Regions from separate parts of the Auritidibacter ignavus genome, predicted to be linked through region 2. Evidence: predicted binding sites of a transcription regulator. Region 2 holds the regulator's gene; each other region holds the start of a gene.
What was found. The regulator LexA, encoded in region 2, represses DNA repair genes until DNA is damaged. The targets are predictions, from matches to a motif close to TCGAACANNTGTTCGA.
Positions count from the first base shown of each region.

Region 1: QDX22_RS07620 (HNH endonuclease signature motif containing protein) is a predicted target of LexA. The motif match lies at 3,148-3,163, and genes of this name have one in related genera.
Region 3: QDX22_RS10135 (HNH endonuclease signature motif containing protein) is a predicted target of LexA. The motif match lies at 3,832-3,847, and genes of this name have one in related genera.

Region 1 covers NZ_CP122564.1:1,665,367-1,669,985, forward strand. Annotated here, with positions in the region: gene QDX22_RS07605 (UDP-glucose dehydrogenase family protein) at 1-1,060, opposite strand, end outside; gene QDX22_RS07610 (glycosyltransferase family 4 protein) at 1,290-2,474, shown strand; gene QDX22_RS07615 (SRPBCC family protein) at 2,542-3,033, opposite strand; gene QDX22_RS07620 (HNH endonuclease signature motif containing protein) at 3,239-4,619, shown strand, end outside.
Region 2 covers NZ_CP122564.1:947,304-951,922, forward strand. Annotated here, with positions in the region: gene hisB (imidazoleglycerol-phosphate dehydratase HisB) at 1-521, opposite strand, end outside; gene QDX22_RS04180 (histidinol-phosphate transaminase) at 577-1,707, opposite strand; gene QDX22_RS04185 (LysM peptidoglycan-binding domain-containing protein) at 1,734-2,087, opposite strand; gene lexA (transcriptional repressor LexA) at 2,334-3,083, shown strand; gene QDX22_RS04195 (DASS family sodium-coupled anion symporter) at 3,201-4,619, opposite strand, start outside.
Region 3 covers NZ_CP122564.1:2,221,999-2,226,617, forward strand. Annotated here, with positions in the region: gene QDX22_RS10120 (hypothetical protein) at 1-187, shown strand, start outside; gene QDX22_RS10125 (TrmH family RNA methyltransferase) at 184-858, shown strand; gene fbaA (class II fructose-bisphosphate aldolase) at 894-1,916, shown strand; gene QDX22_RS10135 (HNH endonuclease signature motif containing protein) at 1,927-3,768, opposite strand; gene QDX22_RS10140 (YqfO family protein) at 4,051-4,380, shown strand; gene QDX22_RS10145 (MetQ/NlpA family ABC transporter substrate-binding protein) at 4,500-4,619, opposite strand, start outside.

The DNA.
Region 1 (4,619 bases), 720 kb from region 2:
AATTCTCCCCGGCCCGGGGGTCATACATACTCACCCGCGCCCCGGCATCGATCAGCTGCTGGGCCACCGCCACGGCGGGCGAATCCCGCACATCATCGCTATCGGGCTTGAAGGCCCCACCCAGCACCGCGATGCGAGCGCCGTTGAGCTTGAGCACCCCGGCCAGTTTCTCCACCGCCCGGGTGCGAGCGCGCTGATTGACCGCATCCACTTCCGACAGGGTGCCCAGCGCGTCCTCCAATCCGAGCTGTTCGGCCCGATCCTGGAAGGCCCGAAGATCCTTGGGCAAACAGCCTCCACCAAACCCGATCCCGGCGCGCAAGAACTTCCGACCGATCCGGTCATCGTGGCCCAGCGCTTCGGCCAGGGTGGTCACATTGGCCCCGGTGGCGTCGCAAATCTCGGCCATGGCGTTAATAAAGGAGATTTTGGTGGCCAAAAACGAGTTGGCGGCGACTTTCACCAGTTGCGCGGTGGTAGCGTCGGTGATCATCCGCGGCACGCCGTCTTCCAAAAGCTGTGCATACACCTGATCCAGGGTGTCTGCGGCTCCGGGCGTCATCGTCCCGTACACCAGCCGATCCGGGTGCAACGTGTCCTGGATGGCGAATCCTTCCCGCAAAAACTCCGGGTTCCACACCAGACCGAATCCAGCCGGCACTACCCGCTCGGCCAGCGACTCGGCGGTCCCGACCGGCACCGTGGACTTACCGGCGATCAAGCTACCGGGCTGGGCTTGTTCCAGCACAGTGTCCACCGCCTGATTGACGTAGCTTAAATCCGCGCCCCGTCCCGCACTGAGTTGCGGGGTGCCCACGCAAATAAAGTGCACCTCGGTCTGCTTGATCTCAGCGGGATCGGTCGAAAAGCTCAGACGGTCGCCTAGCTGGCGGGCGATCAGCTCACTCAGCCCGGGCTCGTAGAACGGAAGCTTCCCACTGACAAAGCCATTAATACGGCGCTCGTCCACATCAATACCGACGACCTCGTGGCCCAGCTCGGCCATGCACGCAGCGTGCACCGCCCCCAGGTAGCCACAGCCAATCACCGAAATTTTCACGGGTTTGACGACCTCTCTTCACGATTCATCAGCCGGCGCGGTCACGCCGTGCCACACGATTAAAGCCCCTGCCGGTCACCAACGATCAAGTCCCGGTTGATCTCAAAGCAACTGTCAGGTGTCCATCGGGTTAACGACCGGCCGGGTTCATCGAGTATTTACATACCCGTCAGCCTTGGGCTACCTCATCGTGACTACGCGGTCGTTCGCGCCCGTCATCCTGGGAGGTATGAGAATTCAGTTCGTTGCCGAGTCCTTTCTGCCCCTGATGAACGGGGTCACCAATTCAATTCTCAGGGTCGCCGATCACTACGCGGCCACCGGCCATGATCTGTCGATCATCGCCCCCAAACAACGCGGGGCGCAGAAGTTTTGGAAGGCCTCCAACGGCCGAAAGATCCGGATTCGCCACGTCTCCTCGATCCCGCTGGCCGGATACACCAGCGTACGCATTGCCACCACCAACGTCGCTCAACTCAAGCGCCGGATCCTGGACTTCGACCCAGATGTCATCCACCTGGCCTCCCCCGCCGTGCTGGGACGCACCGCCGGCATCGCCGCCCACAAGCTCGATATCCCCACCGTGGCCGTCTACCAGACCGACGTGCCCGGCTACACGGCCAAGTACGGGTTGGCCCTGCTGGAACATACCGCCTGGCAGGTGTTGCGCGATCTGCACAACCGCGCTGATCTGACCCTGGCCCCCTCCACTGCCACGCTGAAGCAGCTCGACGACCACGGCTTCCAGCGCTTGAACCTTTGGCGTCGCGGTGTGGATTTCTCCAATTTCTCCCCCGATCTAGCCAAGCCGAAGTTGCGAGCCAAGCTCACCGGGGACGATCCGGACCAGCGCATTGTGATCTACATCGGCCGTCTGGCCCCGGAGAAGCAGGTCGAGGACCTGAAGATCATCCACGATATGCCAAAAGTGAAGCTGGTTGTCGTCGGCGATGGTCCGGAAAAGTCCACGTTGCGGAAGCTGATGCCCAACGCCTACTTCCCGGGTTTCAAATCCGGAAAGGAACTGGGTGAACTGCTGGCCACCGCCGATCTATTCATTCACCCCGGCGAGCTGGAGACCTTCTGCCAGACCATCCAGGAAGCCATGGCCTCGGGACTACCAGCCATCGCTCCCCGCGCTGGCGGACCGGTCGATCTGATCACACCGGGCCACACCGGGTGGCTGTACACCCCGGGCGATCTGAACCAGCTGCGCGATTACGCCTACGATCTGCTGTTCGACGACACGAAGCGCGCCTACTTCGGCCATGCCGCCCAGGATTCCGTCCGCAAGCGGTCCTGGCCGGTGTTGGCCGAACAGCTCATGGGCTACTACCACCAGGCCATTGAACACCGATCATATCGGGGCTCAGACTCCGCCACCAAAGGCCACTCGATCACCTCGGAGTTCTAGCCCGCAACACACAGCACGGCACCCAGGCCAGCAGGCACCGGGCGCCGTCGTGTATCAAGGAGTTTCTTTACTCGGATTCTGGCCCGACGATCGCGGCCAGATTATTCAGCGAGCCCTCGAGCTGTTCCTCAGTGAACAGCGGGAACAAGTTCTTGGCCAGCAGGTCCTGGTCGGTGACCTGCGACCAGTCGTAGGTTAGCGTCACGCGGGTCTGATCTGAGTCGAGTGGCTCGAGCTCGTAGATCCACTGCCAACCTGGAGGCTCGGTTCCTGCCGGAGCGGTCTTCCAGCCTAGTAGCTGGTTTTCGTCGTAGGCCACCACGTGGTTATCAGTTTTATAGTCACCACCCATGTGATCGCCAGTCATGTTCATGCGGAACACATCGCCGACCTGCTGAATTCGGTCGGTCTTATCTTCGGAGACGACGGTGCTGGTGCCATCAATACGAGCGTGATTATCCGGCAGAGTCAGCACCTGGAAAATTTCCTTATTCGGTGCATCAATAATACGGCTGACCTGGATTTGAGTTTCACCATGTGCGGTTTGATTTGTCGTCATATCTCTCACGTTAACGAGCTCATCGGTCAATGTCGAGACGTGGACTGTGGATTCACAGCGGATCACCAGCTCGATGTCATCTTCTCATCCACAGTTGGCATCTGCACCACGTAATAGAACACAGTTTCGATAGTCTAGAAAGCAATCGATCAGCGCTGCGGATGACACCCGCAGATCCATCGTCGAACGAACCGAGGAGGTGGCCATGCCGACACCGGATCTGAGCTTCGTCGATCTCGATCAGTTGCGCGCTGCCACCTTTGGACAGAAGGCTGAGCTGGTCAAACTCGTCATGACTGAATTGGCAACAGATTTCCAAGCTCCTGACGCCTATGACCAGTTGGCCAGATGGCGCGAAGATCATGGCTATGCGGAATGGAATTCCCATCTGGCTGCTGAGAAAACACCGACCACGCTCATTCCACCGGCCAATATGCATGATTCCTTGCCGACCTTGCACCACACCACACAGCAGGTCGCCAGAAGCCTGGATCATGTTCATGCGCTCTTGACTGGATTCACCACCCGCGCGACGGCCACGGCGGAGGAACAACAGGCTGTTTTAGGGATTCCCCGCACTGCTCGCGGGTTTAAGAATGAGAAAAAATACCTCACCGATCGCACCGGGGTTGGGTCCGCCGATGCTCAGCAACATATCGAGCGTTCCAAGTATCTGAGCCCACCAGCCCCACCTATTTCCGGGGGCCCGGCTCCAAAAGTGGAGTTCCCCGCCCTTGGTGACGCTTTTCGCTCCGGAAAACTCCCCACCGCTAGCATGGATCGACTCATTCGCCTGATCAAAGAGATTCGTCGCTACGGCGCCCAAACGTCAACTCCAACCACGCTGGTGGAGAAGGTTCTCGAAGAAGCGATTCCGATTATGACTGATCAGGCGAGTCAGATGTCGGTCAATGACTTCGCCAAAACCTGTAAGGATTGGAAACCCAAGCTGTGCTTCTTTCTCGACCAAGATGGACCGGCACCGGAAGAAGTGCTGGAGCCCCAACGAGGCACCGATCAGTTCTGGGTTAAACCTCGTCATGATGGCGGTGTCGATTTCGGTGGCACTGCTTACGGGCACTATGCCGAGCTGCTGGCCACCATCGACCATGCGGCGAATAACTTCGCGGTGATGAAAACTAAGGTCGGTACCACCGGTACTGAGGCACCTGAGAACCCTATTCTGACAGCGCTCAAGGCAAACTTCCCGGAGTTGGACCCTTCGACCATCGTCAGCATTGACGAGCAACACCGTGAGCGGCTCTATTCCGAACAGGCTCTTTTCGATACTCGAGCGCGGGCTCAGCGTAGCTTTGATACTCTCTTCGGCGTCTTGCTGGCGGGAATTGCGCTGGGCAAAAACAAGACCGGACTTCCCCACACGCGAGGCCAAGCCACCAAGGTCCACATCACGATGGACTACGAGACGTTCTCTCACCAACTGGCGCATCGATATCAGCTCGATGACGACCAGCGACGATCTTCTTTAGACGCCTTCTACACCACCCACCGAGGAACTCCAACCACCCCGAAGGGCCACAAATTCCGCTCCGAAGGACAATTCATCGGCACCGTCCACCCACAAA
Region 2 (4,619 bases):
ACAATATGGTGAGGGTCACGGCCTCGAATGAGATCCATATGCAGGCACAGGGCACCGTGGTGGGCAATGGATTCGAAAACGTGGCGAGTCATCGATCCGGTGAAGTGTCCACCAATCAGGTGATATTCCTGCCCTGCTGGCTCACCAGTGTGGACAACGTAGGGCCGTCCTGACAAATCCACTACTGCCCGGGCTAGAGACTCGTCGAGCGGAACCAGGGCATCACCAAAACGACGAATTCCGGATTTATCCCCTAAAGCAGTTTTTAACACCTCGCCCAAGGTAATCGCAACATCCTCGACCACATGGTGGACGTCAATATGTGTATCGCCACTAGCGGTCACAGTCAGATCTATCAACGAATGCTTCGAAACCGCAGTAAGCATGTGGTCATAGAAAGGCACCGACGTGGAAATCTGCGATTGACCGGTACCGTCTAGATCTGCTTCGACAGACACGTTGGACTCAGAGGTCGTGCGTGTCATGCTGGCACGACGGCCCGAAAGTAGTTCTGCACCCAAGGGATCGTGGCCTTCCTGGATTTCCCGGTTGGACTAGTGGTTAACACTGCTCACTCTACAGCGGGAGCTCGTCCGTATGGGTGACGATGTCTCTGAGAGCTTTGAGGAATGCCGAGGTTTCTTCTTCCGTCCCCGCAGTGACGCGCAGATGGTGCGCGATCCCGACATCGCGCACCAAGACTCCACGATCAAGCAAGCTCTGCCACACCGCGCGAGCATCTTCGAGCCACCCAAAGAACACAAAATTCGAGTCAGAAGTATGCGGCTTCAGGCCCATCTCGGTCAAGTCCGCCACAATACGATCACGCTGAGTTCGAATGGCTTCCACGTTTTCCAGCAAGGCTTCCCGGTGGGCCAGGGCTGCTAATGCGGTGGCCTGTGTCGTTGCCGAGAGGTGGTACGGCAGACGCACCAGACGCAAAGCATCGGTGATTTCTGGCGCCGCGGCTAAGTAGCCCAGGCGAGCCCCGGCAAGGGCAAAGGCCTTCGACATGGTCCGCGTCACGATCAGCAACGGACGGGACGGAAGCAAACTCAGTGCGGATGCGGTGCCCTCCAGCGCAAATTCCGCGTAGGCCTCGTCAACGACCACCAGGGCATTAATCTCGGACGCCACCTCATACACAGCCTTTACCACGTCAAGACCTAGCGCGGTGCCGGTGGGATTATTAGGCGAACACAACAAGACGAGGTTCGGTCGTGTTTCACGTACTTGTTGGGCAGCTGATTCAGGGCTGAGCGTGAAGTCCTCGGCTCTGACGCCAGAGACGTACGCTGTCTCAGTTCCCAACGCCAACAGAGGATACATCGAATACGTGGGCGGAAAACTTAGCACACTTCGCCCCGGCCCGCCGAAAGCTTGCAGTATTTGCTGAAGAATCTCGTTGGAGCCATTTGCAGCCCACAGATGTTCCCGGCTCAGACCGTGTCCGAGATACTGCGCCAGCTGTTCTCGAAGTTCCGTGAATTCCCGGTCCGGGTAACGATTCAGCGTTGTCGCAGCCTGAAGCGTTGCTTTCCCAATTGCATCCACTACCGCCGGCGGGACAGGGTGAGTGTTTTCGTTGGTGTTCAACGCGTAGGGAACCTCAATTTGAGGGGCTCCGTAGGGAGACTGACCGCGTAGCGCGTCTCGTAAAGGTAAGCGCTGCAGGGCTGTGGGGTCGAAGCTTTTCTGAGAATCCACCCCTCCAGCTTAGCCGGCCCTGAGCCTTACTGATAACGCGGGACAAACAGCTTATCTCCCACCGCGATATCGGAGGTTTCCAAGTCATTGAGTTCCGCAATACGGGTGACCACATCGGCACGGGGCTCTTCCGGAGCAATCTCACCGGCAATAGACCACAGCGTGTCGCCATACCCGACAGTCAGCGTCACCATACCGGCTTGATGGGACTGGTGGCTTGCCTCGGCTGAGGGGTTACCCCAACCAAACAGCACCATCGCGAAGAAACCCACAAGCAGTGTACCAACCACAGCCAGAGGGACAGCGCGGAAGACCAGACGCCCGCGACGAGTCAGCGACATGGCATTCACCGAGGTTGAAGCATGGTTAGCGATAGTCATGATCTTCCCTATCTCATCGTGCAAAATCAGTACGAATCCACGTGTTCTTGCCGAACACAATTGCTAGTACATCTTTTCTAACATGCTTGTTCGAACGATGCAATGAATCTCTCGAACACAACTATGAATCTGTTCGGTAATCCGATAGAATTTCAGCAACGGCCACCAGTTATCGGAAAAATCCGTTCGAGGCTCATGGTGCTAGTTCATCAGAGGGCACGGACATTTTTAGAACGGAGGACCTAGATGAGCGAGCAAATGGACTCTGCTGAGTCCACGACCCCAGCGGAGCACGTTCCAAAACTCAGTGGGCGCCAGCGCCAGGTACTGAACTTTTTGCGGGCATCCATCACCGAGAGGGGCTACCCGCCGTCAATGCGAGAGATTGGTACCGGGTGCCATCTACAGTCATTGTCCTCGGTGACTTATCAGCTGAAGAAGTTGACCAAGTATGGCTATATCCGACGCGATCCGCACATTCCACGCGGTATCGAAGTCCTCAGAGATGAGTACGGCTATCTGATAACTGACACCGACAATGAGCACGACATGGCTCCAGAAGTTCCGATGAATGCCGCGGAAATGATGGCCCTGCATACTCGCATGAATATGGGACCAGCCGAAGCCGTGGCGGTGCCACTAGTGGGCCGTATTGCTGCCGGTGGGCCGATTCTTGCCGACCAGCAGGTCGAAGACTACATGATGCTTCCGAAACAGCTCACGGGCGAGGGTGAATTGTTCATGCTCAAGGTGCGCGGTGACTCCATGATTGACGCTGCGATTTGTGACGGCGATTGGGTCGTGATCCGCCAACAGAATACCGCCGATAACGGCGAAATTGTCGCTGCCTTGCTCGACGACGAAGCCACTGTCAAGACTTTCCGGCAACGGGATGGTCACACCTGGCTGCTACCTCAAAACACCAACTATGAACCCATCCTCGGTGATCACGCCACCATTATGGGCAAAGTCGTCTCGGTCTTGCGCTCGGTATAGCCTGTATCAGCCGAACCACCGCTTGAGCATCGCAGGTGCGACAGGACCACTAACGGGTTCTGTCGCACCTGCGATGGTTTGCCCTTATTATCGGGGCGGCTGGCTCTAGCGGAAGACCTAAATCAGCCCGATCCACTGCCAATAGGTGGCCGAGAATAGCAGAATCAGCAGGTAGCCCACGATGGTCAACGGGATACCGGCCTTGATGAACTGTTTCGAGGTAAACGCGCCGGTACCGTAGGCCAACATGTTCTGTGGTGCCGAGATGGGCAGGATGAAGCCGAAGCTGATCACGAACTGCTGAATCAGCACAAAACCAAGACCTTCGTTCGGTAGCCCGGGGATCGAACCGGCCAGTGCAATGAAGACCGGGATCAGGGCCGAGGCCAGTGCAGTAGCCGAGGCGAACCCCAGATGAATCAAGATATTGAAGGCTGCTACGAGGGCGATCGTGGCCAACAATGGCATTTCTGCCAGTCCGATATTGGAGAAAATCGCATCCGACAGCCAGGCGGCTGCATTGGTCTGGAGCAACAGGTTCCCCAAGGAAATACCGATAGCAAAGACCACCAGGGTCCCCCAGTTGACCATTTTTTCCAGTGATTTCCAGGAGATCACGCCGACCCGCGGGATCAGCATGATCGCAATACCTAGGATGGTAATCGTCGAGGAGTCGAGGTCGTGAATGACTCCTTCAGTAGCCCATAGCGCCAACATCACCACGGCGATGATGGTCAGTCGAATCTCGCGACCGGTCATCTTGCCCATCTCGTTCAGACCGTCGGCAACGACTTTCTTCCCACCGGAGAGTTCTTTGGTTTCGGGTTTGATGACCCAGCGCATCACAAAGTACAACGCCACGGACATCAGCACGGACCACGGGGCGGCGTAGGCGAACCATTCCGGCCATGAGATCGTTGCACCGAATTCTCCTTCGATGAATCCAACAGCCACCTGGTTCTGGGCGGCTGCGGTCTTAATGCCGACGTTCCAAATCGAGACCGCATTGGCGGCGGTGATGATCAGCAAAGCACCGAGTTTGGACTGCACCGGCAGTCCAAAGGCCACCACCATGCCGATCAGAATCGGTACGACCGCACCGGCACGAGCGGTCGCGGAGGGGACGAAGAATGCCAAGATGATCGAGATGACGATCGCCCCAACGAGGATGTGGCTGACTTTTTCACCAGCAAACTTCAGGATATAGAACGCCAGGCGCTTGTGTAGCCCGGTTGCTTGCATGGCGGCAGCCAGCGCCAGGGCGGCCGCCACCAAGGCCAAGGCAGAGGTAGAAAAGCCGTGAAGCCCAAAACTTAAGCCACCACCAGTGCCGTAGAGCTCCTCCAGCTCCGCCCCGGTCTCGGGATCTAACTCTGGTGAGAAACCGATCAGTAAAGCGATCAGTCCGAGAATCATCACGGAGCTGACCGGGTAGGAGACGGCTTCGGTGACCCACATGATCACCGCGAACACCAAGATCGCCAGTGCTCGTTGCCCGGCGATGGAGAGCCCATCGGGAGTCGGCATGAACAACAC
Region 3 (4,619 bases), 1.3 Mb from region 2:
AGGTGGCGCTGGACGCGCCGTGGGACTGGCGACGGTATACCTGGGCGCTTTCGGCGCGTCGCACTGGTTATCGAAGAAAATTGGCGCGTGGCCATCGGTACTGACGGTCACCGGCATCGCCTCGGGGGCCGCCTGGGCGGTGCATGATCGGCACACCGAGCCGCACGTCGACGGCCCGACGACGTGACGGACTCCGCGCAGCACCCCACCGACAACGGCTACCACCGTGAAGTCGGTGTAGGCCCCTGGGAAGGACCCTGGCCCACCGGCGAACAGTACGATCCGCAACTACTGGCTGAGGGTGATCGTCGCAATGTGTTGGACCGGTACCGGTATTGGACAGTGGAGGCCATTGTGGCCGACCTCGACCGATCGCGCCACGGTCTGCACATTGCCATCGAGAATTGGCAGCACGATTTCAATATCGGAACCGTGGTGAGAACCGCGAACGCGTTTAACGTCGCTGGGGTGCACATCATTGGCAAACGCCGGTGGAATCGTCGTGGTGCGATGGTCACCGACCGCTACCTGCACGTTGAGCATCATCCCACTATTGACGACTTTGTGGCGTGGGCGCAAGAGAACAACCTACCGATTCTGGCCGTGGACCTTTTTGAGGATTCGGTGGCGATCGAGGAGTTCAGCTTCCCGAGGGAATGCGTGATGGTCTTTGGGCAAGAGGGACCGGGGATTTCCGAGGACATTCATCGGGCTGCCACGGCAACGTTGGCCATTGCGCAATATGGCTCAACCCGTTCAATCAATGCCGGGGTGGCCGCCGGTATCGCGATGCATGAATGGGTGCGACAGCATGCGGTTCGCCCGGCAGGTCCTGACCGCCGGGTGGTGGATGGTTAGACTGGGGGCAAAACCAGATCGATGAAGGAGCTTATATGCCTGTCGCATCCCCCGATAAGTACGCTGAGATGATTGACGCCGCGAAAAAGGGTGGCTATGCCTATCCCGCGGTGAACGTCACCAGTTCACAGACTCTCAACGCTGCTATCCGCGGTTTCGCTGAGGCAGAGTCTGACGGGATCATCCAGGTTTCGACCGGTGGTGCCGAGTATTTCTCTGGTCAGTCGGTGAAATCCATGGTCGTGGGGGCGAAGGCCTTCGCCGCCTTCGCCAAGGTAGTTGCTGATTCCTACGGTGTCACCATCGCTCTGCACACCGATCACTGCCCGCAGGACAAACTCGAGGGCTTCGTTAACCCGCTCCTGGACGCCTCCGCCGAAGAAGTCAAGGCCGGTCGTGATCCGATCTTCAACTCTCACATGTGGGATGGTTCGGCAGAGCCTCTGGAAAACAACCTGCGCATTGCCGAACAGCTCCTGGAGCGAACTCAGGCCAACCACCAGATTCTCGAAGTGGAGATCGGTGTTGTCGGTGGTGAAGAAGACGGAGTGGCGAACGAGATCAATGACAAGCTCTACACTTCGGTCGAAGACGGCATGAAGACCGTTGAGGCTTTGGGAACCGGCGAGAAGGGTCGCTACATTACCGCGCTGACCTTCGGTAACGTTCACGGGGTGTACAAGCCGGGCAATGTCAAGCTCCGTCCCGAGCTGTTGGACGAAATCCAGCGTGAGGTGGGAGCCAAGGTCGGCGTGGAGCGCCCCTTCGACCTGGTCTTCCACGGTGGTTCGGGCTCGACAGATCAAGAAATTGCTGACGCTGTGTCCTATGGTGTGATCAAGATGAACATCGATACCGACACCCAGTACGCCTTCACGCGTCCGGTGGCTGCCCACATGTTTGAGAACTACGATGGGGTGCTCAAAGTTGATGGCGAAGTCGGCAACAAGAAAATGTACGACCCGCGTACCTGGGGCAAGAAAGCCGAAGCCTCTATGAGCGAGCGGATCGTTCAGGCCTGCCAGGCGCTGGGATCGGCTGGCCACGCGCTGACATAAGCTGCGACCCTTAGTGATGCCAATATGCGTTACGCCGAGGGGTTGGATCTGGGCTCACCCAGGGTTCTGGGACAAACCAGACCCCCTTGGCGTCGATGCGTTGAATGCGCCATTTGCCTAAGTGCACATCGGTGTGGTGGCCCTGGCAGAGCAAGACCGCATTGCCCATATTGGTGTCGCCACCGTTTTCCCATTCGGTGATGTGGTGGATCTGGCAATAGGCAGCGGGCATAGTACACCCCGGTGTGGCACAACCACGATCTCGAGCCACCAATGCACGGTATTGCGCGGTGGAGAACATTCGTTTTTCTCGGCCAAGATTGAGCACTTCACTGTCACTGCCAAACACCAGCGGGATCAATCCTGCGTCACAGGCGGCTGATCGTAATTTGCTGGGATGAATGGTTCCAGAGAATTGACCTTCAGATCTGAATCGGTGGCCCGGAGAATCATCATCGACTGGATCGCCTTCTCGGTGGTGACTGAAGAACTTCACGAGTGATTGTCTCTTCAAATCGTCATCGAGTTGGTGTCGTCGCGACAATTGTTCGCTCAGGGTCTCGTAGTCCATCGAGATGATCATCTTGGTGGACTGACCGCGCGTTGCTGGCAACCCGTTCTTGGCGTTCCCGGCGCCAATGCCGGCAATCAGTACACCGAACAGCGCGTTCACTGCACGGTGTGCGCGATGACGGGGATCGTAGAGGTTCTCCCCGTCAAAGGAGTGCTGGTTTCCCGCTGCATCGATACTGGCCAGTGCATCGGGGGAAATCTCGGGAAAGTTTGCTTTCAATGCCTGAATAACCGGGTTCTTCGGCTCGGTCGCCGAGCTCTCATCATCTGAGTTGTGGCTGTCAGTGACACCGGTTGTCTCAGAACCACGACGTAGCACGGCATAGTTGTTTGCTGCGGCCTCAATGGTTCGCAACAGCTCGGCATTGAGGCCGAAGACGGTCCCGCCGAAGTCCAGACCACCATCCTGTCGCGAGGCGACCCAGAACTGTTCTTGAGCTGGTTGTGGTTCAAGGCCATCTTCGGGTGCGGGGCCGTCGGCATCAATGTAGTAGCACAGTTTGGGCAACCACTCACGGCACGTTTGATGGAAGTCGCCGACGCTCATGGTTTCTGCGTGACGGGTCAGCACTGGCATCATTTCTTGAAGAATCGCGTCCACCCGTGCCGGATCCGCGGATGTTCTACGGGCATAGCGTTTGAGATCTTCGGTGAGCTTGATCAGGCGGTCGGCGTTAGCGGTCCGCATGTGACCGCGCTGGAAGCTACGCGCAAAGTCTGGGAACTCAAGTTCAGGGGCGGGGCCACCTGAAATCGGTGGTGGGGGCGGAACCGTATAGTGGGCCCGCATCGTTCGCTGGGCGATATCTCTGCGACCCAGTCCGTGGTATTCCTCGAGGTACTTTTTTTCATTTTTCGGTCCTCGAATTGTGCGGGGAACTCCCAGAACTGCTTGTTGTTCTGCGGTCGTGGTCAAGGCCCGGGTGGTGAGCCCCATCAGCGTCGTCTGGAGGCCGTCAAGACCGGTGCTGAGTTCTTCGGCTGCATGGGTGAGACCGGGCAAGCTGTCGTGATAGTTATCCGGTGCGGTGAGTTCGACCTGCTCGGAATCACGATCAGAGGCCAGCGTGGAGTTCCAGTCGGTAGCCGAGGCGTCTTCGCGCCACCTGGCGAGGTCATCGAAGGCACTCTCTGAGCCCATGCGCGACCCTAATGCTTGGAGTACCCGGCACGCGGCGTGGAGCATCTCGCCCGGCGATGCCTCTCGCAGGGCTTCTTCGTCGAGGAGGCCCGGGACAGCCTGCATGTCGCGACTGCGCGGATCCGCCGTCACTGACATGCTCTTCACCACCTCAATGCGTTCGATAAACCATCTGATTGTTCGAGTTATACTCCCATAATATCGTACAGCTGTTCCCATAACAAGGGTGTGCGCGAAGGGTGTGGATGGCTGCAAACCGCTTAATCATGCGGGAGTTGCGGTTGACGTCAAGTGTGCGTTTCGAACAGTGGACAACCGGCACTCGAACGGCTTAATCGAACATGTGCGACGTCTGAACAGTCACCGGCAACAACTCTGCGGAGGTATTCCAGCCCACGGTGGTCGTTTAGAGTATGTGCCATGAGCTATGCCGTGATTGTGATCTACGTACCGACCGAGAACGCCGAAGCAGTCCGTGACGCGCTCGCTGAGGCGGTGGGCCCGATCGGTGAGTATTACGGAGCATCGTTCACCTCTCAGGGCACCGGGCGGTTCACTCCGTTGCCGGGGGCTGCACCGGCCATTGGAGAGGTAGCGCGTGCCGAGGAAGTGGCTGAAGACCGGATCGAGATGATGGCCCCGATCGATAAAGCGCGGGCAGCGGTGCAAGCCGCACTCGCGGTGCACCCGTACGAGCAACCGGCCTATCACATCATCCCGGTCTCGACCCTGGAGGATTTTCGTGAGTAATGGGTGCCCGGGCACCGGGGCGCCCAGGGCGTTAAAAAAGCCTGCCACCGATGGCACAACTGTGGTGGTTGGCTGCGGTGGCAGGCGTTAGTCAAACCCTTAGTCAGACTCGGTGAGAGTTACTCAGCGTCTTCTTCCTCGGCGTTTTCCTCGTCTGAGGCGTCCTCGGAGGACTCGGAGCTGTCGCCTTCGGCGGGGATGATTTCACCGTTGGGCCATTCTTCCGTGATGAAGTCGGC